DNA from 2 places in the Bacillus sp. FJAT-45066 genome. Region 2 is predicted to be linked to the other one. Evidence: a T-box and tRNA genes for the amino acid it is inferred to sense, from the RefSeq annotation. Region 2 holds a T-box; the other holds one or more tRNA genes.
What was found. The T-box of region 2 lies ahead of pheS (phenylalanine--tRNA ligase subunit alpha). A T-box ahead of a tRNA ligase gene usually reads a tRNA of that ligase, here a tRNA-Phe.
Positions count from the first base shown of each region.

Region 1: it encodes a tRNA-Phe, which carries the amino acid that the T-box ahead of pheS (phenylalanine--tRNA ligase subunit alpha) is inferred to sense. The anticodon was not compared.

Region 1 is NZ_NISQ01000001.1:2,360,108-2,372,279, reverse strand. Features, by position in the region: rRNA gene CDZ92_RS12090 (16S ribosomal RNA) at 1-1,007, shown strand, start outside; rRNA gene CDZ92_RS12085 (23S ribosomal RNA) at 1,297-4,246, shown strand; rRNA gene rrf (5S ribosomal RNA) at 4,378-4,494, shown strand; tRNA gene CDZ92_RS12075 (tRNA-Asn) at 4,509-4,583, shown strand; tRNA gene CDZ92_RS12070 (tRNA-Ser) at 4,588-4,679, shown strand; tRNA gene CDZ92_RS12065 (tRNA-Glu) at 4,696-4,770, shown strand; tRNA gene CDZ92_RS12060 (tRNA-Val) at 4,806-4,881, shown strand; tRNA gene CDZ92_RS12055 (tRNA-Met) at 4,953-5,029, shown strand; tRNA gene CDZ92_RS12050 (tRNA-Asp) at 5,031-5,106, shown strand; tRNA gene CDZ92_RS12045 (tRNA-Phe) at 5,254-5,329, shown strand; tRNA gene CDZ92_RS12040 (tRNA-Thr) at 5,349-5,424, shown strand; tRNA gene CDZ92_RS12035 (tRNA-Tyr) at 5,432-5,515, shown strand; tRNA gene CDZ92_RS12030 (tRNA-Trp) at 5,551-5,624, shown strand; tRNA gene CDZ92_RS12025 (tRNA-His) at 5,640-5,715, shown strand; tRNA gene CDZ92_RS12020 (tRNA-Gln) at 5,771-5,845, shown strand; tRNA gene CDZ92_RS12015 (tRNA-Gly) at 5,849-5,923, shown strand; tRNA gene CDZ92_RS12010 (tRNA-Cys) at 5,936-6,009, shown strand; tRNA gene CDZ92_RS12005 (tRNA-Leu) at 6,034-6,122, shown strand; tRNA gene CDZ92_RS12000 (tRNA-Leu) at 6,194-6,275, shown strand; tRNA gene CDZ92_RS11995 (tRNA-Gly) at 6,352-6,425, shown strand; gene CDZ92_RS11990 (B3/B4 domain-containing protein) at 6,558-7,223, opposite strand; gene queG (tRNA epoxyqueuosine(34) reductase QueG) at 7,339-8,478, shown strand; gene CDZ92_RS11980 (amidase domain-containing protein) at 8,600-9,484, shown strand; gene trmL (tRNA (uridine(34)/cytosine(34)/5-carboxymethylaminomethyluridine(34)-2'-O)-methyltransferase TrmL) at 9,563-10,054, shown strand; gene CDZ92_RS11970 (carbohydrate ABC transporter permease) at 10,553-11,500, shown strand; gene CDZ92_RS11965 (carbohydrate ABC transporter permease) at 11,500-12,172, shown strand, end outside.
Region 2 is NZ_NISQ01000001.1:217,719-229,890, forward strand. Features, by position in the region: gene dut (dUTP diphosphatase) at 1-291, shown strand, start outside; gene CDZ92_RS01085 (M42 family metallopeptidase) at 357-1,442, shown strand; gene sspI (small acid-soluble spore protein SspI) at 1,544-1,750, opposite strand; gene CDZ92_RS01095 (TrmH family RNA methyltransferase) at 1,902-2,660, shown strand; gene CDZ92_RS01100 (hypothetical protein) at 2,693-2,890, opposite strand; T-box leader at 3,363-3,608, shown strand; gene pheS (phenylalanine--tRNA ligase subunit alpha) at 3,939-4,973, shown strand; gene pheT (phenylalanine--tRNA ligase subunit beta) at 4,989-7,403, shown strand; gene rnhC (ribonuclease HIII) at 7,871-8,815, opposite strand; gene zapA (cell division protein ZapA) at 9,127-9,381, shown strand; gene CDZ92_RS01125 (CvpA family protein) at 9,388-9,915, shown strand; gene polX (DNA polymerase/3'-5' exonuclease PolX) at 10,344-12,065, shown strand; gene CDZ92_RS01135 (endonuclease MutS2) at 12,088-12,172, shown strand, end outside.

The DNA.
Region 1 (12,172 bases), 2.1 Mb from region 2:
GGTTTCTTAAGTCTGATGTGAAAGCCCACGGCTCAACCGTGGAGGGTCATTGGAAACTGGGAAACTTGAGTGCAGAAGAGGAAAGTGGAATTCCACGTGTAGCGGTGAAATGCGTAGAGATGTGGAGGAACACCAGTGGCGAAGGCGACTTTCTGGTCTGTAACTGACGCTGAGGCGCGAAAGCGTGGGGAGCAAACAGGATTAGATACCCTGGTAGTCCACGCCGTAAACGATGAGTGCTAAGTGTTAGGGGGTTTCCGCCCCTTAGTGCTGCAGCTAACGCATTAAGCACTCCGCCTGGGGAGTACGGTCGCAAGACTGAAACTCAAAGGAATTGACGGGGGCCCGCACAAGCGGTGGAGCATGTGGTTTAATTCGAAGCAACGCGAAGAACCTTACCAGGTCTTGACATCCTTTTGCCTTCCCTAGAGATAGGGCGTTCCCCTTCGGGGGACAAAAGTGACAGGTGGTGCATGGTTGTCGTCAGCTCGTGTCGTGAGATGTTGGGTTAAGTCCCGCAACGAGCGCAACCCTTGATCTTAGTTGCCAGCATTAAGTTGGGCACTCTAAGATGACTGCCGGTGACAAACCGGAGGAAGGTGGGGATGACGTCAAATCATCATGCCCCTTATGACCTGGGCTACACACGTGCTACAATGGACGGTACAAAGGGCAGCAAAACCGCGAGGTCGAGCCAATCCCATAAAACCGTTCTCAGTTCGGATTGTAGGCTGCAACTCGCCTACATGAAGCTGGAATCGCTAGTAATCGCGGATCAGCATGCCGCGGTGAATACGTTCCCGGGCCTTGTACACACCGCCCGTCACACCACGAGAGTTTGTAACACCCGAAGTCGGTGGGGTAACCTGGGCACAACTTAGCCTCTTATAATTATGATAGGAAGTTAAGTTGTGCCTAGGAGCCAGCCGCCTAAGGTGGGACAGATGATTGGGGTGAAGTCGTAACAAGGTAGCCGTATCGGAAGGTGCGGCTGGATCACCTCCTTTCTAAGGAATAATACGCTTGTTGTTTTGTTTAGTTTTGAGAGAGCATTCCTCTTTCAAACTTTGAGATAGGTTTGAAGCGAGCAGGTCGAGGAAGCGACTGAGTGAGCACCGGAGTTTACTTAAGGGTAAATGAGGATGTGAACGAAGGAGCTGACGAAGAGATGCGAAGCTTAAAAGCTATCGAAAAATGTTCTTTGAAAACTAGATAACATAAGTAATGTCAAGATACATCAAAAGTATCGTTCATCTTAGTGAATTTTCTTTATTAGATATCTATTCGCGATATCGAGGTTAAGTTATTAAGGGCGCACGGTGGATGCCTTGGCACTAGGAGCCGATGAAGGACGGGACTAACACCGATATGCTTTGGGGAGCTGTAAGTGAGCTTTGATCCAGAGATTTCCGAATGGGGAAACCCACTACTCGTAATGGAGTAGTATCTTTACCTGAATACATAGGGTAATGAAGGCAGACCCGGGGAACTGAAACATCTAAGTACCCGGAGGAAGAGAAAGCAAACGCGATTTCCTGAGTAGCGGCGAGCGAAACGGAATTAGCCCAAACCAAGAGGCTTGCCTCTTGGGGTTGTAGGACACTCAACATGGAGTTACAAAGGAACGGGGTAAATGAAGCGACCTGGAAAGGTCAGCCGTAGAAGGTAAAAGCCCTGTAGTTGAAACTTCGTTCCCTCCTGAGTGGATCCTGAGTACGGCGGGACACGAGAAATCCCGTCGGAAGCAGGGAGGACCATCTCCCAAGGCTAAATACTCCCTAGTGACCGATAGTGAACCAGTACCGTGAGGGAAAGGTGAAAAGCACCCCGGAAGGGGAGTGAAAAGATCCTGAAACCGTGTGCCTACAAGTAGTTAGAGCCCTATGTTTTTTCTTCGGAAAAAACCCGGGTGATAGCGTGCCTTTTGTAGAATGAACCGGCGAGTTACGATCCCGTGCAAGGTTAAGTCGATGAGACGGAGCCGTAGCGAAAGCGAGTCTGAATAGGGCGAATGAGTACGTGGTCGTAGACCCGAAACCAGGTGATCTACCCATGTCCAGGGTGAAGTTCAGGTAACACTGAATGGAGGCCCGAACCCACGCACGTTGAAAAGTGCGGGGATGAGGTGTGGGTAGGGGTGAAATGCCAATCGAACCTGGAGATAGCTGGTTCTCTCCGAAATAGCTTTAGGGCTAGCCTCATGTGTTAGAGTCTTGGAGGTAGAGCACTGATTGGACTAGGGGCCCTCATCGGGTTACCGAATTCAGTCAAACTCCGAATGCCAAAGACTTATCCATGGGAGTCAGACTGCGAGTGATAAGATCCGTAGTCAAGAGGGAAACAGCCCAGACCGCCAGCTAAGGTCCCAAAGTATACGTTAAGTGGAAAAGGATGTGGAGTTGCTTAGACAACCAGGATGTTGGCTTAGAAGCAGCCACCATTTAAAGAGTGCGTAATAGCTCACTGGTCGAGTGACTCTGCGCCGAAAATGTACCGGGGCTAAACGTATCACCGAAGCTGCGGACTGTTCTTACGAACAGTGGTAGGAGAGCGTTCTAAGGGCGTTGAAGCTAGACCGTAAGGACTGGTGGAGCGCTTAGAAGTGAGAATGCCGGTATGAGTAGCGAAAGATGGGTGAGAATCCCATCCACCGAATGCCTAAGGTTTCCTGAGGAAGGCTCGTCCGCTCAGGGTTAGTCAGGACCTAAGCCGAGGCCGAAAGGCGTAGGCGATGGATAACAGGTTGATATTCCTGTACCACCTTCACTCCGTTTGAGCAATGGGGGGACGCAGGAGGATAGGGTAAGCGCGCTGTTGGATATGCGCGTCCAAGCAGTAAGGCTGAGAAGTAGGCAAATCCGCTTCTCATAAAGGCTGAGCTGTGATGGCGAGGGAAATTTAGTACCGAAGTTCCTGATTTCACACTGCCAAGAAAAGCCTCTAGCGAGGAGAATGGTGCCTGTACCGCAAACCGACACAGGTAGGCGAGGAGAGAATCCTAAGGTGAGCGAGAGAACTCTGGTTAAGGAACTCGGCAAAATGACCCCGTAACTTCGGGAGAAGGGGTGCTCTGTTAGGGTGTTAAAGCCCGAGAGAGCCGCAGTGAATAGGCCCAGGCGACTGTTTAGCAAAAACACAGGTCTCTGCGAAGCCGCAAGGCGAAGTATAGGGGCTGACGCCTGCCCGGTGCTGGAAGGTTAAGGGGAGAGGTTAGCGCAAGCGAAGCTTTGAACCGAAGCCCCAGTAAACGGCGGCCGTAACTATAACGGTCCTAAGGTAGCGAAATTCCTTGTCGGGTAAGTTCCGACCCGCACGAAAGGCGTAACGATCTGGGCACTGTCTCAACCAGAGACTCGGTGAAATTATAGTACCTGTGAAGATGCAGGTTACCCGCGACAGGACGGAAAGACCCCGTGGAGCTTTACTGTAGCCTGATATTGAATTTTGGTACAGCTTGTACAGGATAGGTAGGAGCCTGAGAAGCCGGAGCGCTAGCTTCGGTGGAGGCGTCGGTGGGATACTACCCTGGCTGTATTGAAATTCTAACCCGCACCCCTAATCGGGGTGGGAGACAGTGTCAGGTGGGCAGTTTGACTGGGGCGGTCGCCTCCTAAAGAGTAACGGAGGCGCCCAAAGGTTCCCTCAGAATGGTTGGAAATCATTCGTAGAGTGTAAAGGCACAAGGGAGCTTGACTGCGAGACCTACAAGTCGAGCAGGGACGAAAGTCGGGCTTAGTGATCCGGTGGTTCCGCATGGAAGGGCCATCGCTCAACGGATAAAAGCTACCCCGGGGATAACAGGCTTATCTCCCCCAAGAGTCCACATCGACGGGGAGGTTTGGCACCTCGATGTCGGCTCATCGCATCCTGGGGCTGTAGTCGGTCCCAAGGGTTGGGCTGTTCGCCCATTAAAGCGGTACGCGAGCTGGGTTCAGAACGTCGTGAGACAGTTCGGTCCCTATCCGTCGTGGGCGCAGGAAATTTGAGAGGAGCTGTCCTTAGTACGAGAGGACCGGGATGGACGCACCGCTGGTGTACCAGTTGTCTTGCCAAAGGCATAGCTGGGTAGCTACGTGCGGACGGGATAAGTGCTGAAAGCATCTAAGCATGAAGCCCCCCTCAAGATGAGATTTCCTTTAGCGCAAGCTAGTAAGATCCCTGAAAGATGATCAGGTAGATAGGTTCGAGGTGGAAGCGTGGCGACACGTGTAGCTGACGAATACTAATAGATCGAGGACTTAACCAAATTAGAACGATACAATCACTTTCTTGATATGAAAATATGTTATCTAGTTTTGAAGGAATATAAAAAAAGTGTGAAAAAACACTTGATTTTCTTCAAAGATATATTATAATAATATTTGTCTTTGAAAAATGTCTGGTAATGATGGCGAAGAGGCCACACCCGTTCCCATACCGAACACGGAAGTTAAGCTCTTCAGCGCCGATGGTAGTTGGGGGCTGTCCCCCTGCGAGAGTAGGACGTTGCCAGGCTATATATCCTTTATTCCACCATAGCTCAGCGGTAGAGCATTCGGCTGTTAACCGAAGGGTCGTAGGTTCGAATCCTACTGGTGGAGCCATTATGGAGAGCTGTCCGAGTGGCCGAAGGAGCACGATTGGAAATCGTGTAGACGGTCAACGCCGTCTCAAGGGTTCAAATCCCTTGCTCTCCGCCATTCTATCTAATATAACGGCCCGTTGGTCAAGCGGTTAAGACACCGCCCTTTCACGGCGGTAACACGGGTTCGAATCCCGTACGGGTCACCAAACTTTTTTTCAATGTAAAGAACTAGCCTTTATATGGAGGATTAGCTCAGCTGGGAGAGCACCTGCCTTACAAGCAGGGGGTCGGCGGTTCGATCCCGTCATCCTCCACCAAGATTTTTTCACGCTAGTGAAAATAATCTTCCTTTACTCACGCTAGTGAAATTAACTACCTATAATATTATCGCGGGGTGGAGCAGTCTGGTAGCTCGTCGGGCTCATAACCCGAAGGTCGTAGGTTCAAATCCTGCCCCCGCAACCAAGGTCCCGTGGTGTAGCGGTTAACATGCCTGCCTGTCACGCAGGAGATCGCCGGTTCGATCCCGGTCGGGACCGCCATTTTAAACTACTTGTTGTATTTGAGGGTTAAGAGAAGCAAGGAGTTCGAGAAACAAACAAACGAACATCGGAGCGTATTATACATACGTTAGGATGTGAGTGAGTGAAGTTGACGAAGAAATTAGAAGCTTATCGCAAACCGAATAAGGCTCGGTAGCTCAGTTGGTAGAGCAATGGACTGAAAATCCATGTGTCGGCGGTTCGATTCCGTCCCGAGCCACCACTTATTTTAATATAATAATGCCGGTGTAGCTCAGTTGGTAGAGCAACTGACTTGTAATCAGTAGGTCGTGGGTTCGACTCCTATCGCCGGCACCATTAAGTCGGAGGGGTAGCGAAGTGGCTAAACGCGGCGGACTGTAAATCCGCTCCTTTGGGTTCGGCAGTTCGAATCTGCCCCCCTCCACCACTTATTTTTATAAAAACAGTAACATTTTTAATCATAGGGGCATAGTTTAACGGTAGAACAGAGGTCTCCAAAACCTCCGGTGTGGGTTCGATTCCTACTGCCCCTGCCAATAAATTTTAATATGGCGGGTGTGGCGAAGTGGTTAACGCACCTGATTGTGGTTCAGGCATTCGTGGGTTCGATTCCCATCATTCGCCCCATAAAATTTATAAAACAACCTAATAAAGATAGATAGATATATATGAAATACTTCATTGGGCTATAGCCAAGCGGTAAGGCATCGCACTTTGACTGCGACATGCGTTGGTTCGAATCCAGCTAGCCCAGCCATTTGCGGAAGTAGTTCAGTGGTAGAACACCACCTTGCCAAGGTGGGGGTCGCGGGTTCGAATCCCGTCTTCCGCTCCATTTATTTTATTAGGCGGCATAGCCAAGTGGTAAGGCAGAGGTCTGCAAAACCTTTACCACCGGTTCGAATCCGGTTGCCGCCTCCACTATATTGCCAACACTTAACCCTTGCCGGGGTGGCGGAACTGGCAGACGCACAGGACTTAAAATCCTGCGGTAGGTGACTACCGTACCGGTTCGATTCCGGTCCTCGGCACCAAGCTTTTTTCGCTAAGCGAAAATAAGCATCCTAAAAAACAAACTTATTACTTAACTATAAGATACTGTCAAGCCGGTGTGGCGGAATTGGCAGACGCGCGCGACTCAAAATCGCGTTCCTTCTGGAGTGTCGGTTCGACCCCGACCATCGGTATCATGAACAACATTGTAACAGGTCTAAAACCTGTTATATATTTTTGTCAAATAGTCGACAAATTTCGACAAAATATGCGGGTGTAGTTTAATGGTAAAACCTCAGCCTTCCAAGCTGATGTCGTGGGTTCGATTCCCATCACCCGCTCCATACATATTAACCAACGCAGTGTTTCGTTTTTATAAACGAAGTATTGCGTTTTTCCATATGTAAAAGAATACTTTGAAGAACTAGTATGATCAGAGATAAATAAAAAGGAGAAGGAAGTAATTCCTTCACAGATTATGAAATAATACTAACTTCATATGTACCACCATGAACTTGTTGAAACATACTAGCAATGCTATTAAGCATGTTTCTGGCTTCAGAAGTATTCATAGAAGGTTTTAAGTATATAACATGAATAGCTTGTCTTGTTTCAGAAGTTACAGGTGTTCTTTTACTATCAATAAAAGGACTACCAAAAGGGCCAACCTGATCAACGCTATGTATTAAGTTTTGTAGATTAACTATGTTCCCATTCAACCCCTCGTAAGTTTCATTTCCGGTTCCAATACTAAATTCAACATTTCCTATGATTTTATTTAAATCATAAATACCAAATGGAATTTCATATTTAAGGGAGAAAAAGTTATTTAGGTCTACAGAAGAATTTATAGAAGGTAAGAATTGCGCCTTTTTCAATCTTCTATATAATGCTTCTACGGAAGGACGATAACGGTTCGGGTCTTTACCTAATTGTTTGAAAAGCTTTCTCCATTCTTGAACACCAGAAATAGAGGTAACTTCTTGCTCAAGCAAGTCTAAGTGACAAGATTCCTGAAATAACCTTATCCTACCTTTGAGCATTTGGGGAGAATCAGAAATTGTGATATCTTCATAATGTATGATACCAATCTTAAAATCAGGTAAAATATTTTTTATAGATGAATTTATGTTGAATTGCAAATGGAAACATCCTTTCAAATTAATTGTTTCAATAAACGAATTGTAATGAAGAAATTAACTCCACTTAAAGTTTATCATAAGTTTTCACTACATTAAAAATAAGGAGGTGTAGGTTATGAATATTTCTATATTAAAAGACGAGATTGTAAAATATAGTAAAGAAATTGGAATTGATAAAATTGGGTTTGCTAGTGCATCGCCATTTAGTGAACTAAAAGAACGATTAAAAATTCAGCAAGAAAATAAGTTTCAATCAGGCTTTGAAGAAGAAGATATAGAGAAAAGATCAAATCCAGACATTTTACTTCCAGGTGCAAAATCTATCATTGCCATTGCATTAGCTTATCCTTCTAAAATGAAGAACGCACCTCGAAGTACAAAAGAGGATCCTAGAGGCATTTTTTGTAGAGCATCGTGGGGCAAAGATTATCATCACATATTACGTGATCGTATGGAAAAGTTAGAATCTTTTTTAAAGGAAAAAGTTCCTCAAGTAATGTTAAAATCTATGGTTGATACTGGAGAACTATCCGATCGAGCTGTTGCTGAGCGTGCGGGTATAGGATGGAGTGCCAAAAACTGTTCGATTATTACGCCTGAATTTGGTTCTTACGTTTACTTAGGAGAAATTATTACAAATATACCTTTTGAAGCGGATAAGCCAATAGAAGACAATTGTGGAGAGTGTAATAAATGTGTGGAAGCATGTCCTACTGATGCACTTGTTCAAGGTGGACAATTGGATTCGAATAAGTGCATTGCCTTCCTAACACAAACAAAAGGATTTCTTCCTGAGCAATATCGTAAAAAGTTAGGTAATAGACTCTATGGTTGTGACACTTGTCAGACTGTTTGTCCTGAAAATAAAGGAAAAGACTTCCACCTTCATGTAGAAATGGAACCAGATCCAGAGCTAGCAAAACCAAAGTTAAAACCGTTGTTAACTATTTCAAATCGAGAGTTTAAAGATAATTTTGGACATGTATCCGGTTCTTGGCGAGGAAAAAAACCAATACAACGAAATGCCATTATAGCACTTGCGCATTTTAAAGATGAATCAGCCTTACCTATTTTATATGAGCTACTATTCAAAGATACTAGGCCAGTAATCCGTGGAACCTCTGCTTGGGCAATAGCAAAAATAGGTGGTTTTGAAGAAATAGAAAATCTTCAAAAAGCATTACTAGTGGAAAAAGAAGAGAAAGTCTTAGAAGAAATTACAAACGGTATTTCTATCATTAAAAATAAGCAATGAACTAAGTCAAAGAGATGTATTTAACATCTCTTTTTTCTTTACATCAAACTCATACGTTTCACATGTAATACATGTTTCCTTCATACATTTAAGAATAGAAGTATGTTGGGAGGGGAAGTTCATGTACAAAGAGCTATTAAGAAATCATATAGAAGGTTTATTAGAGAACTATGTATACAAAAGTAATAGAACTGGACGCTATATTATGGTAGAAGATACGATTATCGCTAAAAAGGCTATGCATGAGGCTAGAGGGGCTGAAATTGTTAAGTGTAAAGCGAAGGGACGAATAGCTTCCATTGAAAATGAAGAAGGAAAACATGTTGCAAACTATGAACTGTACATTACTTATTTAATCAATCATAAGAACAAGCTTTATTTAGAGGAAGAAGTAGTACACAGAAAAGCAGAAATTATTGAAGGGGAATTGTATCGAGATATATTACTATCAGATGAAGGAAAAGGAAATGATATTGAGCTTTTACCATCAATGGAAGAAGAGCCTTTAGAAAGAGATATTAGATTTAAATATAACCGCTTAGAGGCAGTTAAATATGCGGAGAGATGGTGGAACAGTTATAACCCGCAATTTAAGAAGTTTGAAGTAGATTGTACTAATTATGTTTCGCAATGTTTAAATGCAGGTGGTGCAATAATGGTTGGATATCCAAACCGAAATAGTGGTTGGTGGATGCGGAGTCAAAATTGGAGTTTCTCCTGGTCCGTTGCCCATGCATTAAGGTGGTATTTACCGAAAGCAAAACAAGGATTAAGGTCAAAGGAAGTAGGTTCAGCACGGGAACTTATGCCCGGAGATGTTATTTGCTATGATTTTCAAGGTGATGGAAGGTTCGATCATAATACATTTGTAGTAGCTAAAGACCAAGATGGCATGCCACTAGTGAATGCACACACATCCAACAGTAGAATGAGGTATTGGGCTTACGAAGACTCAACAGCGTATACACCTAACATTAAATATAAATTCTTTCACATCATCGGTTAAAAAATAATATTGCTTATCCTAATGAATAGATGTATTGTTGTATAGTGAATAATTGTAGTAACAGATGAGGTGACTATTATGGGAATACATGTAGTTTTATATCAACCAGAGATACCAGCAAATACAGGGAATATTGCACGTACTTGTGCAGCTACTAATACAACGTTACACCTAATTAGACCTTTAGGATTCTCAACTGATGATAAAATGTTACGAAGAGCAGGATTAGACTATTGGGAATTTGTAAACGTTGTATACTATGACTCATTAGATGAGTTATTTGAGAAAAATAAAGAGGCAGAATTCTTCTTTATTACAAAGTTTGGCATGAAGCCACATACTTCTTTTGACTATAGTAATTTAGAAAAAGATTACTTCTTTGTTTTCGGAAGAGAAACAACAGGGCTTCCAAAAGACTTAATTCAAAATAATCTAGATAATTGCTTGCGTTTGCCGATGACTACTAACGTAAGATCGTTAAACTTGTCTAATACTGCAGCAATATTAGTTTATGAAGCGCTTCGCCAACAAGATTATCCAAACCTTTCTTTAGAGTTTCCAGAAGAATAAGAGTATAAATAAAGGGCTGTGATGGTTTTCATCACAGCCCTTTATTTATTAATATTATTATTTTTTGTTTGTACCAGGTTGTCCGTTATATCCAGCAGTGAAGATAGCTGTTAAGAAAGTTAAACAAACACCTAGAATTAAGAATCCACCAATTCCCATATGTAAATCCTCCTTCAGACTAATGTACATGTTTACAGACTATCTATATTATATCCTAACGTTTAAATAATGTGAATGGAATGTGTGAAGAAATTATGACATCCAGAAATTACATAGTGCTTAAATTTTAATAGATCTGTTCATGTGTATCATAAGTTAGGATAGGTGTAGCAAAAAGAGTAAAAAGTGGATCAAAAACTCTACAAAGTATTTTGAATTTCTTCTATTAAACAAAATTATCAAAATATTCCCCCTTTTATATCAATAAAATCACCCCATCTATTAAACATTCTTTTTATAATGAAAGAAAGCGGTTACATAATAGGCGGTGAACAAAAGATGGATCCTAGTCCAAAACTAAATAAAACAGTATTAGAAAAGAAACTCCAAACATCACATGAAGTCAGAAGAAAAATAAAGTGGAAAAGTATACTCTCCTACTTAGCATTTGTAGGGCCTGCTTTACTATTTTTCTTTGTCATTCAAATCATTCCATTTATTATGGGTGTTTACTATTCCTTTACTTCATGGAATGGAGTAAGTTCTGTTGTGGAATGGGTAGGATTTGAAAACTATAAACGAATATTAACGAATGATTCGAACTTTTTTAATTCCTTTCTTTTTACAACAAGATTTATGTTGGCAGCCGTTATTATTAGTAACGGAATAGGTTTCGGTTTAGCACTTTTATTAAATACTGCTTTAAAAACTAGAAACTTGTTAAGAACAGTATTCTTCATACCTAACGTAATTGGAGGATTATTATTAGGTTTCATATGGCAGTTTATCTTTGTAAGAGGTTTTGCAGCAGTAGGAGAGCTGACAGACTGGTCATTTTTCAAGTTACCTTGGCTGGGGGATGAAACTACGGCATTTTGGGGAATTGTCATTGTTTTTGCATGGCAGATTAGTGGATATATGATGGTCATTTATATAGCTGCACTTCAAGGAGTAGATAACACGTTAATTGAAGCAGCAAAAATTGATGGAGCTTCCAATTTAACCGTTATAACCAAAATAATAATCCCGTTAATATTGCCTGCGTTTACTATTTGTTTCTTCCTTACAATTTCTATGGCATTTAAAATTTTCGATCTTAACATTTCACTAACTGGCGGTGGTCCATTTAACTCCACACAGTCTGTTGCCATTAACATTTATCAAGAAGCATTTCAAAATAACCGTTATGGATTAGGTACAGCGAAATCAATTATCTTCTTCCTTGTTGTAGCTGTATTTACAATGGTGCAAGTTATGATAACGAAAAAACGGGAGGTTGAAGCGTAATGAATCAGAAGTATACGAAGAAAACCCTCCTTTTAGAAATACTCGGCATTTTACTTGCCATTCTGTTTCTCATTCCGTTTTATTTTGTCATCATTAACTCAGTAAAAAGCTTTGCTGAAATATTGATCGATGCGGCAGCTTTGCCTAAAGAAGTACTATTCTCTAACTACTCAAAAGTATGGAACATTATAAACTTTCCCCGGGCATTCTGGAACTCGTTAATTATAACTGTTGCAAGTAATATTGGGATAGTTATCATCAGTTCCATGGCAGCTTGGAAAATGGTTAGAACACCAAATAAATTTAACAAGATTCTTTTCATAATAATAGTTTCGGCAATGGTAATACCTTTTCAAACCGTCATGATTCCATTGATGAAGCTTGGTGGGACATTAGGAATAGTGAATAGTATCCCAGGTCTTGTCATAATGTACTTTGGGTTTGGAGTACCACTCTCATTATTTCTGTATCATGGATTTGTGAAATCGGTGCCTATCGAAATTGAGGAAGCGGCAAAGATGGATGGTTGTAGTCAATTCGGGGTATTTTGGAGAATTGTGTTCCCATTACTAAAACCAATAACAATTACAGTCATTATTTTAAATACTTTATGGATTTGGAATGATTACTTATTACCTTTACTGGTTCTACAAAGTCCTGAATTAAGGACAA
Region 2 (12,172 bases):
GAATTGCCAAAGGGTACAGAAGCCCAAGTCAGACCTAGAAGCGGCCTTGCTTTAAAACATTCCGTTACCGTTTTAAATAGCCCAGGTACAATAGATGAAGGTTACCGAGGAGAAGTGAAAGTTATCTTAATAAACCATGGGAAAAAAGATTTCCTTGTAGAGAAGAATATGAGGGTCGCGCAAATGGTTATGGCACCAGTTACCAAAGTAAATATTGTTCAAGTAGAAGAAGTTACGGATACCAGTAGAGGAGTAGGAGGATTCGGCTCGTCTGGTATTAATAAGGAATAGTTTTTACATATGTAAGATTTTTCTGTATAATAGGCATTGATACATAATTTAGGGGGGCGAAATAGATGGCAAAGTTAGATGAAACATTAACAATGCTAAAAGACTTAACGGATGCGAAAGGCATCCCTGGAAACGAGAAAGAACCTCGTGATGTAATGAAACGATACATAGAAGCATATGCCGATGAAGTAACCACAGACGGATTAGGAAGCTTAATTGCCAAAAAAATCGGTAAAGCAGACGGTCCGAAAATTATGGTGGCAGGTCACTTAGACGAAGTAGGATTCATGGTAACAAACATTGATGACCGTGGATTCATTCGCTTCCAAACAGTAGGTGGCTGGTGGTCACAAGTAATGCTAGCTCAACGTGTTACGATTGTAACGCGTAAAGGTGATGTAACAGGTGTAATTGGCTCAAAACCACCTCACATCTTACCTCCTGAAGCTCGCAAAAAGCCAGTTGATATTAAAGATATGTTTATTGATATCGGGGCATCTAGTCGTGAAGAAGCAGCGGAGTGGGGCGTAACTCCTGGTGACCAAATCGTTCCTTACTTCGAATTTACTGTAATGAACAACGAAAAAATGCTACTTGCAAAAGCATGGGATAACCGCATTGGTTGTGCAATTGCTATTGACGTATTAAAGCATTTAAAAGATGCTGACCATCCGAACGTAGTGTACGGAGTAGGTACAGTTCAAGAAGAAGTTGGCCTACGTGGAGCGAAAACTTCTGCTAACGTGATTCAACCTGATATCGGTTTCGGCGTTGATGTTGGTATTGCTGGTGATACACCAGGCATAACGGAAAAAGAAGCGTTAAGCAAAATGGGTAAAGGTCCTCAAATTATTCTTTATGACGCTTCTATGATTTCTCATAAAGGATTACGCGACTTTGTTACAGGTGTAGCAGATGAAATGGAAATTCCATATCAGTTTGATTCTGTAGCTGGTGGTGGAACGGACTCTGGGGCTATTCACTTAACAGCTCAAGGTGTACCAGCACTGTCTATCACAATCGCAACTCGCTACATTCACTCACATGCAGCGATGTTACACCGTGACGACTACGAAAATGCAGTAAAATTAATTGCAGAAGTAATTAAACGTTTAGATACAGAAACAGTTAAAACTATTACATTTGAATAATAATGACTTAAAGCCCTATGTTTGTAGGGCTTTTGTTTATAGCTGAAGATAAATTAAACTATAATAAAAAAAGAGCTGGCATGAAACCAGCTCCAAATCACTTATTTTAATCCGCTTTCTAAAGTACCTAACATCTCTTGCTTATCTTGCTCAGAAGAGTTTTGCCAAATTACTTCAAACAATACCCCAAGACCGGGAAGCATTTTTTCTTCACCATTTTGAATCGCATCCACGATCGTTGCTTGTAATTCCTCCTGGTTGTTGCCTTCTACATTTTGACGAATAGCGTGACGTAAATTCAAATTCATTTTTTTCACCTCGAGAGAAAAATAGTTTACAAAAGTATCTTTTCCTAAAATGGAATATTTATGTGCAAATTTAACTTTTCACGTCACACTTTCATCCTCATCTCACATTGAGTATAATACGAATATAAAAGAACCAAAGGAGTTATCACTTTTGAAAATAATTGAATCTGTAAAAAATCCAAAGGTAAAGCAGTGGAAGAAGCTACATAAGAAAAAAGAAAGAGAAGCTAGTAACACATTTCTAATAGAAGGATTTCATTTAGTAGAGGAAGCCTTAAAAATAGATAACCTAGTAGAAGACATTATTATTAGTGATAAGGAAACTTTGCCGTCCAGTTGGAAAACGGACTACGTGAATTTGTACAGTGTTCCCAATGATGTGTTAAAAGCGATTAGTGAAACGCAAACACCACAAGGAGTTATTGCTATATGTCGAATGAAAGACGCGCTGGAGGTATCAGTGTCTACTAATAGTAAAATACTTATGCTTGATCATGTTCAGGACCCTGGGAACGTCGGTACGATGATTCGAACAGCTGAAGCGGTCGGAATAGATTTAATCGTATTAGGAGACGGGTGTGCAGATATATATAATGGAAAGGTTATTCGTTCAACACAAGGAGCGATGTTTCATTTACCGATCGTGCAAGGCTCACTAAACGAATGGATGGAAAAATGTAATACGCAACAAATCCCCATATTTGGGACAGCTTTAGAAAATGGAGTAAGCTATACACAAATCAATCCTCCAAAGTCATTTGCTTTAATCGTTGGTAATGAAGGAAAAGGAATGGCAAAAGACCTGTTAGACAAAACAAATCAAAACTTGTATATTCCAATTTACGGAAAAAGTGAATCCCTAAACGTTGGCATTGCAGCGGGAATATTAATGTACTATTTAAGAGGCTAAAGAAAAAACTGTAAGAGAGTAACGATACTCTCTTACAGTTTTTTTGTTTGATTATCTTTAGCTCTTTTTTCATTACGAAAATACACAACCCCAAGAGAAAGGCCAATAAGGTTAATCACAAACATGAAAAGAAAAAATGGAGAGATATCACCTTGTATTAAGTAATAAGAGTATCTGATTGTATTAACAACAATTAATATCATTAATACAATATAAAATGTTTTCCTCATAAATCCTCCTTTAAAACTAATTAATTGAGTCCGTTTCATAGTGTATGACTACTAAACGAAAAACGAATAATAGCATCGTATTCTGTGTTTTTACACCCTCATAAACGAACATATTATATTGTATATCACTAAAATATTCGTTTTTCATTAAACGAACCGTAATTATGAAATTGATTCAATTATCACTATAACATAAAGATTAAAACTTACCCCCAATACCTCAATGCTATTATAGTACTTGTTTTTTAAAAGCTATGTTAAGCTTAGTGTTGTTATTTAACAATATTCCTGTTGATTTCCGTGCAAGGCTGAGACTCCACGGGAGACACGCCCGCGGAAAGCGAAGCCTTGCACGGAAATCAACAGCGTTCTTTAACAAAGCCTTATCAAAAACTAATATATTTTCGTTAGTTGCAAAAGCATCTATATTTCCATATAATAAGAAAAGGTAAATAACAACATAATAATTTTTATAAAAACGATGAAAGAGACAAGTAGCTTTTCATGCGCTATGTAGGGAGAAGATGCCTGAGACTGAAAGCATTTTTATAGTGGCAATTAGTGAAATTTCACCTCTCGAGTTGACGCTTGGACCAGCCATGAGCTGTAAAAGTGTTCCGGTTAAAAAACCGTTATTTGGAATGAAGTGAACTAGACATGTCTATTAACCATTTGTTTAGTTAATTAGGGTGGTAACGCGATACAACTCGTCCCTTACATAGGGAGGAGTTTTTTTATTTGCCTAAAAAGCCACCTTATACATAAGAAAAGGCTGCTTATGTAAAAGTTGTTGTTTTTATTAGGGTGTTTACTCAAAGATTGTCGTATTTTACGCTTTTAAAACCGTGAGTGGATTGAAGCGGAAGGCACTTCACTCCTGCGGGAAGAAGAGTGAAGCGTGAGACCCCACAGGCGGGACGCCGAGGAGGCTCACGTCGCTCCCCGCGGAAAGGAAGTGCCTGCAGCGGAAAGGAACGGACAGAGTATTATTCCTAAATTTATTTTAAAAAACTTTTAACACAAGAGCCTGAAAAAGGAGGAAACAACAGTGGAACAACGTTTAAAAGAATTACAACAACAAGCACTACAACAAGTTAGCGAAGCACAAAGCTTAAAAGAACTAAATGATGTTCGTGTCGCTTACTTAGGAAAAAAAGGACCAATCACAGAAATCTTACGTGGAATGGGTCAATTATCAGCGGAAGAGCGTCCAAAAATGGGGGCACTAGCAAATGAAGTACGCGAAGCTATCGCATCCAAACTAGAAGAAAAAGTAACTCTACTAGAAAAAGAAGCAGTAGCACAAAAGTTAGCTTCTGAAACAATCGACGTAACATTGCCTGGTAGACCAGTTCGTACAGGAAACCGTCACCCTTTAACAAAAGTGGTCGAGGAAATAGAAGATCTTTTCTTAGGAATGGGCTACACAATCGAGCAAGGGCCTGAAGTAGAAACAGACTACTATAACTTTGAAGCGCTAAACTTACCGCAAGATCACCCAGCTCGTGATATGCAAGATACTTTCTACATTACAGAAAATACGCTATTACGTACGCAAACATCACCAGTTCAAGTTCGTACAATGGAAAAGAATGTAGAAAAAGGACCAATCAAAATTATTTGTCCCGGTAAAGTGTATCGCCGTGACGATGATGATGCAACACACTCTCATCAATTTACGCAAATCGAAGGACTTGTTATCGATAAAAACATAACAATGAGTGACTTAAAAGGCACACTACAAGTATTTGCTAGAAAAATGTTCGGAGACGATCGCGAAATCCGTTTACGCCCAAGCTTTTTCCCATTCACAGAGCCATCAGTTGAGGTAGATGTTTCATGTATGAAGTGTGGAGGCAAAGGCTGTAACGTATGTAAGAGTACAGGTTGGATCGAAATCTTAGGTGCTGGAATGGTTCATCCGAACGTATTACGCATGGCTGGATATGATCCAAAAGTATACCAAGGATTCGCATTTGGTATGGGACCAGAACGTATTACGATGTTAAAGTACGGTGTAGATGATATTCGTCATTTCTATACAAACGACCAACGGTTCATTCAGCAGTTCAACCGAGTTTAAAAGGGAGGGTCAAACATGTTAGTTTCTTATAATTGGTTAAAAGAGTATGTAGACATAGATGGAATTAGTGCAGAAGATCTTGCAGAAAAAATTACACGTAGTGGGATAGAAGTAGAAGGCGTAGCCACTCTAAACGAAGGAATTACTGGTGTTGTCATTGGACACGTTTTAGAGAGAGAACAACATCCTGATGCAGATAAGCTTAGCAAATGTTTAGTAGACGTTGGGGATGAAGAGCCAGTTCAAATCATTTGTGGTGCACCTAATGTCGGTAAAGGTCAAAAAGTTGCTGTTGCAAAAGTTGGTGCGGTTTTACCTGGTAACTTCAAAATTAAGAAAGCAAAACTACGTGGTGAAGCGTCTCACGGAATGATTTGTTCTTTACAAGAGTTAGGTATTGAGTCAAAACTAGTTGCTAAAGAATACTCAGAAGGAATCTTTGTATTTTCAGGCGATGTAGAAGTTGGGCAAGACGCATTAGAATACTTACAACGAGAAGACAAAGTTCTAGAACTAGGCTTAACGCCAAACCGTTCGGACTGCTTAAGCATGTTAGGTGTAGCTTATGAAGTGGCAGCTATTTTAGGCAAAGAAGTAAAATGGCCAGCAGCTAACTTCCAAGAAACGGCTGAAAAAGCTTCCGATTATATATCTGTTCAAGTAGAGGCGATAGAAGATAACCCTCTTTATGTGGCGAAGATTGTAAAAAACGTAAAAATTGGTCCATCACCACTATGGTTACAAGGACGCTTAATGGCAGCTGGCATTCGCCCTCATAATAACGTAGTAGATATTACAAACTACATTTTACTAGAATACGGTCAACCGTTACATGCATTTGACTACGACCGTTTAGGCAGTAAAGAAGTATTAGTACGTCGTGCAAAAGCTGGCGAAAAAATCATTACACTTGATGATGCAGAAAGAACGTTAACAGATGACCATTTAGTTATTACAAATGGTACCGAGCCAATTGCTCTTGCTGGAGTTATGGGTGGAGCAAATTCTGAAGTTGGTGCAGACACAACTACAGTACTAATTGAGTCCGCATACTTTAACGGAAAAACAGTACGTAAAGCTTCAAAAGACCACGGATTACGAAGTGAGGCAAGTGCTCGTTTTGAAAAAGGAATTGATCCAAAACGTACACACGATGCTGCAGAACGTGCTGCTGCATTAATGGTTCAGCATGCAGGTGGCGAAGTTGTAGGAGGATCTGTTGAATTCAATGAAATGAAGATGGAACCTGCAGTTGTAACAACGACAATTGAAAAAATTAATGCAGTGTTAGGAACTTCTATTTCTGCTGAAGAAGCGAAAACAATCTTTACAAAATTACAATTCGACGTGGTAGAAGATAATGGTACGTTCAATGTAACGGTACCTACACGCCGTGGAGATATTACAATTGAAGAAGATTTAGTAGAGGAAGTTGCACGTTTATTCGGCTATGACAACATCCCGACGACTTTACCAGTTAGCGCATCTACTCCTGGAGCATTAACAGTTTATCAAGCAAAACGACGTAAAGTTCGTAACCTACTAGAAGGTGCTGGATTGCTGCAAACAATCACGTATTCTTTAACAAGTGATACACGCGCAAAACAATTCGCACTTGAAGATGGAAATGCAATTCGTCTAGCAATGCCAATGAGTGAAGAAAGAAGCACGCTACGTTTAAGCTTATTGCCACACTTACTAGAAGTTGTTCAACATAACATCGCTCGCCAAATCCATACAAATTCTATTTATGAAATAAGTTCTGTTTTCGTTGGAAAAGAAGGAAACGACTTACCAGAAGAAAAAGAAAGATTAGCAGGTGTATTAACAGGACTGTGGCATATGCATCAATGGCAAGGTGAGAAGAAAGCAGTAGATTTCTACGTTGCAAAAGGTATTTTAGATGGCATGTTCGAAACACTTGGTTTAGCAACTTCAGTAGAATATCGTCGTGGAGTAAAAGACGGTTTACATCCAGGCCGTACAGCAGAAGTATTCTTAAACGGGGAGACAATCGGATTTGTAGGTCAACTTCACCCAGAAACACAAAATGAGTTAGACTTACCAGAAACGTATGTGTTTGAGATTGCATTAAGCACTGTACTTTCTGAAAACGTAGAAGAAATTAAGTATGGTGCAATTCCACGATTCCCATCGATTTCACGCGATATCGCTTTAGTTGTGGAAAGAAGTACACCAGCTGGTGAGTTACAAAAAGTTATCGTAGAAAATGGTGGTAAGCTATTAAAAGATGTAAAAGTATTCGATTTATATGAAGGCGATAAAATTGATGCTAACATGAAGTCCGTAGCGTTCTCTTTACGTTACTACCACCCAGAGCACACACTAACAGATGAAGAAGTGACAAAAGTACACAATAAAGTGTTAGTCGCTTTAGAAGAGAAGTGTGGAGCTATGTTAAGAAGTTAATTTGAGATGAGCACTCTAACAATTCTTTGTTGGAGTGCTTATTTATTATATTGCGAAAATCTGATTTCTGGATATATTAGATAATTTCCCGATAAAAAAGAAGCGTTTGTGACAAAAAGCCAATGACGTTTAACTTGTCTTAGAAATTAGTTGAAGTTGAACTTCATAAGACCCCGATGGAGAACATCTGGCATTCAAAATTTATCGTAGTTGAACTTCATAAGGCTGATGAAGTTCATCTGGCATCAAAAAATAATCGTAGAAGAACTTCATAAGGCTGATGAAGTTCATCCGGCCAAAAAAATTGTTGAAAAAGATAACTTCTTCAACATTCAGTAAGTATAGAGGCCTTGGATAAAATCCGGTTAATTTAAATGGAAAGGCCCCGAGATTAAAATTTTTGATCTTTGGGGCCTCTCCTTAAATATTATTCGTTTTTTCACTAGTTTTGTCCCAGCCTCTTAAGACTATAATATTTTTTTTGCTTTTTCTGTATTGGCAAAATGGAGTTTGGCTACTTCGCCAAGTTTCTGCTGACCGTGAGTTCTAATAAATCTAGCAGCAGCTTTGTCGACTATAGCTCCAGCACCTTTGGGAATCGTAAAGCCCGCCAAACTACTGATCTTGTCCATTTCACGTAAAAAGGCATATCTAGCAATGATGGATGCAGCTGCTACTGATAAATGAAGGCCTTCCGCTTTCGTTTGAAAAAAGACTTTTTCCTTCACGATCGATGGCTGTTTACTTAAATGTCTGTAATACACATCAGCTTCAGCAAATTGATCAATTAAAATCGCTTCTGGTTTATCTGGGCCAATTTTTGCTAAAACATTCTCAAGTGCTTTGTTATGCAAAATAGCCTTCATTTTTCCCTGAGTCATTGTCTTTTGCATTTCGTTATATTTATCATTATGTAACACTAATAAACTGTAAGGAACAAATGGTAGAATCTCTTTTGCGATGGCACAAATTTTTTCATCCGTTAAAGCTTTAGAGTCTTTCACACCAGCCTGTTTTAAAATATCCATATCTTCTTTTCTAACGTATGCGGCACAAACAGTGATTGGGCCGAAGTAATCGCCTGTTCCAACTTCATCTGAACCAATAACACTTAAAGAAGAGAAACCAGCAGGCAATGGTGTACCAGCTTGTTTTGTTTTTTGGAAAGGATTTGGTTTCTTTTTAGTAGAAGGACTAGTTGAACTAGCAATGCTAGCCCATTTGCTGGCCTCCGTTGCAGCATCTTTCCCTTGAAAAAGAACTTTACCAGACTTATAACCAGTTATCGTACATCCACCTGTTTTAGCAGAAAATACAGCCCCATTTGGTGGAGTATTTACTAGCCCTTTTTCATAATGATTCTTCATTTTTAGTAAGTGGTCACTAGAAACAGTTAATACTTGATTAGACAATTCTTCATCTCCTACTACAAAAATTTACATAAAATGCTTTTTCATTTATTGTTTACTTTCCACTTTCAATTAGTTCGTGTTATTATTAAGATTAGCATTTACATATATTCATGCAATTGTATTTAAAATAATAGTTAAGTTAAAGCTTAGTGTTGATGATTAACTACTAATGCCTATTGATTTGCACGCAAATTAACAACGAACTTTTACACAGCCAAAATAATAAAGTTAACTCTTTTATTTTAAACGAAATAGATGAAGGAAAACACCTAAAATGGAAAGTTTTACGTGATGAAATGGGGGCATACACGTTGTCAGATCAAAAAACGCGTACTACTGTCGACATTTATGGCCAACAATATTCTATTGTTGGAACAGAGAGCATCAGTCATATGAGACTAGTTGCATCCATTGTCGATGAAAAGATGAGAGATATTAAAGGGAAGAACGCAAATCTAGATATAAATAAATTAGCTGTTTTAACAGCAGTAAATGTTGTCCATGATTATATTAAGATTAAAGACGCATATGAAGAACTAGAAAAAGAACTTAGAAAAAGGGATTGAGCTTTCATGATCGACATAATTATTATATTCTTCCTAATACTAGGGTTAATAATCGGTATTAAACGTGGATTTATTATGCAGGTTATACACCTTTCTGGATTTATTGCTGCATTTATTGTCGCCTATAAATTTTATGAGGAGCTAGCACCTAAATTAGTATTATGGGTTCCAATGCCGAGCTTCGGTAATCCTGATACAGCTATGTTTTTCGAGGCTACTAGTTTAGATGTCGCCTATTATCGTGCGGTTGCTTTTGCTATTCTTTTCTTTGGAACGAGAATTGCACTGCAAGTAGTAGGATCTATGCTTGACTTCTTAACACACTTACCGATATTAAAGCAAATAAATGGTTGGGCAGGCGCTATGCTAGGACTAGTAGAAGTATACTTATTAGTCTTCATCTTATTATACGTCGGTGCACTAGTACCAGTTGAAGCGGTTCAAGTTTCTATCAATGACTCTTCCATGGCAAGAGGAATCGTTGAAAACACCCCCGTCTTCGCAGAAAAACTAAAAGAATTATGGCTAGGATAACAAACTCGCATCAAAGCTCCCCTACTATTAGCGGAGCTTTTTTAGTGTAAAAAAACTACACAACATAAATAAAACAGAAATTGTACATTTTCACTAATTATTTGTATCATTTTAATTAATGATTCAGTAACCATAAGGAGTTATACGATTATTTCCGGTATTATGGAAGAGAGATTATTATAGGTGATTTTATTACAACCTAAATAAGTTGCTGTTCGATGTAGGTGCGAGACTCCTGCGGGAGAAGTGTGTCAAGGGAGACCCCACAGGCCAACAGGCCGAGGAGTAGGTTTTTTCACGATAGTGAAAATAACCTTCCTTTTTACCACCCGCGGAAAGCGAGCACCTACAGCGAACAGCAACAGTTAGTAGTAATAAATTAACTTTTCTGGGGAATCAAATAAGTACACGAAAGGCGTGAATAAATAATGAACAAAAAACAAGTCGTAAAACACTTAGAAACGATCGCTACATACATGGAACTAAAAGGTGACAACACCTTCAAAATATCCGCATTCCGAAAAGCGGCACTAGCATTAGAAAACGACGATCGAAGTCTAGCTCAAATAGAAGACTTAACCAAATTATCAGGCATTGGAAAAGGAACAGCAGCAGTCATTCAAGAACTAATAGAAACAGGTAAATCTTCTGTATTAGAAGAATTACAAAAAAAAGTTCCAGAAGGACTTATTCCCCTCCTTAAACTGCAAGGTCTAGGCGGCAAAAAAATAGCGAAACTTTATCAAGAGTTAAACGTAATAGATATACATACATTAAAAGAAGCATGTGAACAAGAAAAAGTACAAGCATTAGCTGGATTTGGAAAAAAGACAGAAGAAAAAATACTAGCAGCTATTGAAGAAGTAGGAAAAAGACCAGACCGACTTCCTATCGCGTTTATGACAACCATTGCAGTAGACGTAGAAAAGCAAGTAGAGAAAATGGAGGCGATTGAGCAATTTTCAAGAGCTGGAAGTCTTCGCAGATACCGAGAAACGATAAAAGATTTAGACTATATTATTGCTACAACCGATCCAGATAAAGTTAGAGAACAGCTTATCAGAATTGAAAGAGTAAAAGAAATCATTGCAAACGGAGACACGAAAGTATCCATTGTTCTCCAATATGATTATGACGTTTCTATCGATTTTCGCTTAGTAGAACCAAAAAGCTACGCGACGACTTTACACCACTTCACTGGATCAAAAGACCATAATGTCCGATTGAGACAACTAGCAAAAGACCGTGGAGAAAAAATAAGTGAGTATGGTGTCGAAAATGTTGAAACAAACGAAGTAACACACTTCGAATCGGAAGAAGCATTTTTCCAACACTTTGGTTTACCATGGATTCCGCCAGAGATTAGAGAAGATGGAACAGAAGTGGATTTTGCATTAAAGCATGGCGACATACCATTAATTAAACTAGACGACATTCAAGGCGATTTACATATGCATACAACATGGAGTGACGGAGCCTATACACTAGAGGAAATGGTAGATTCTTGTCGTGCAAAAGGCTACAAATATATGGCCATTACAGATCACTCGCAATATTTAAAAGTAGCAAATGGACTAACAGCAGAAAGATTACGTCTTCAAAAAGCAGCAATTAAAAAATTAAATGAAAAATATGAGGACATTACCATACTGGCCGGTGTAGAAATGGACATTTTACCAGATGGTCAATTAGATTATGATGACGAATTGCTAGAGGAAATGGATATTGTTATTGCATCAATCCATTCAAGTTTTTCACAAAATAAAGAAAAGATAATGAGCCGACTAAAAATAGCATTAGAAAATTATCATGTCGACATCATTGCTCATCCAACTGGTCGATTAATAGGAAGAAGAGAAGGATACGACGTAGATGTAGAAATGTTAATACAACTTGCCAAAGAAACGAATACAGCGTTAGAGTTGAATGCGAATCCGCATCGTTTAGACTTAGCAAGTTACTACGTGAAGCTTGCACAAGAAAATGGCGTAAACCTCGTCATTAATACAGATGCACATAGTATCGACATGTTAGAACATATGGAAATAGGTGTCGCAGCTGCAAGAAAAGCATGGTTACGTAGGGAAAATGTAATAAACGCTTGGGATTTTGAAAAGCTTGAACAGTTTTTAAAACGACACCATACGTGACACGAAGAAGGGAGTTTGTCTCGTGCAACCTAGAACATTAAAAGTATTAGAGTTTGAAAAGATAAAAGAAACGTTAAAATCATTCGCGGCCTCTTCTCTTGGAAAAG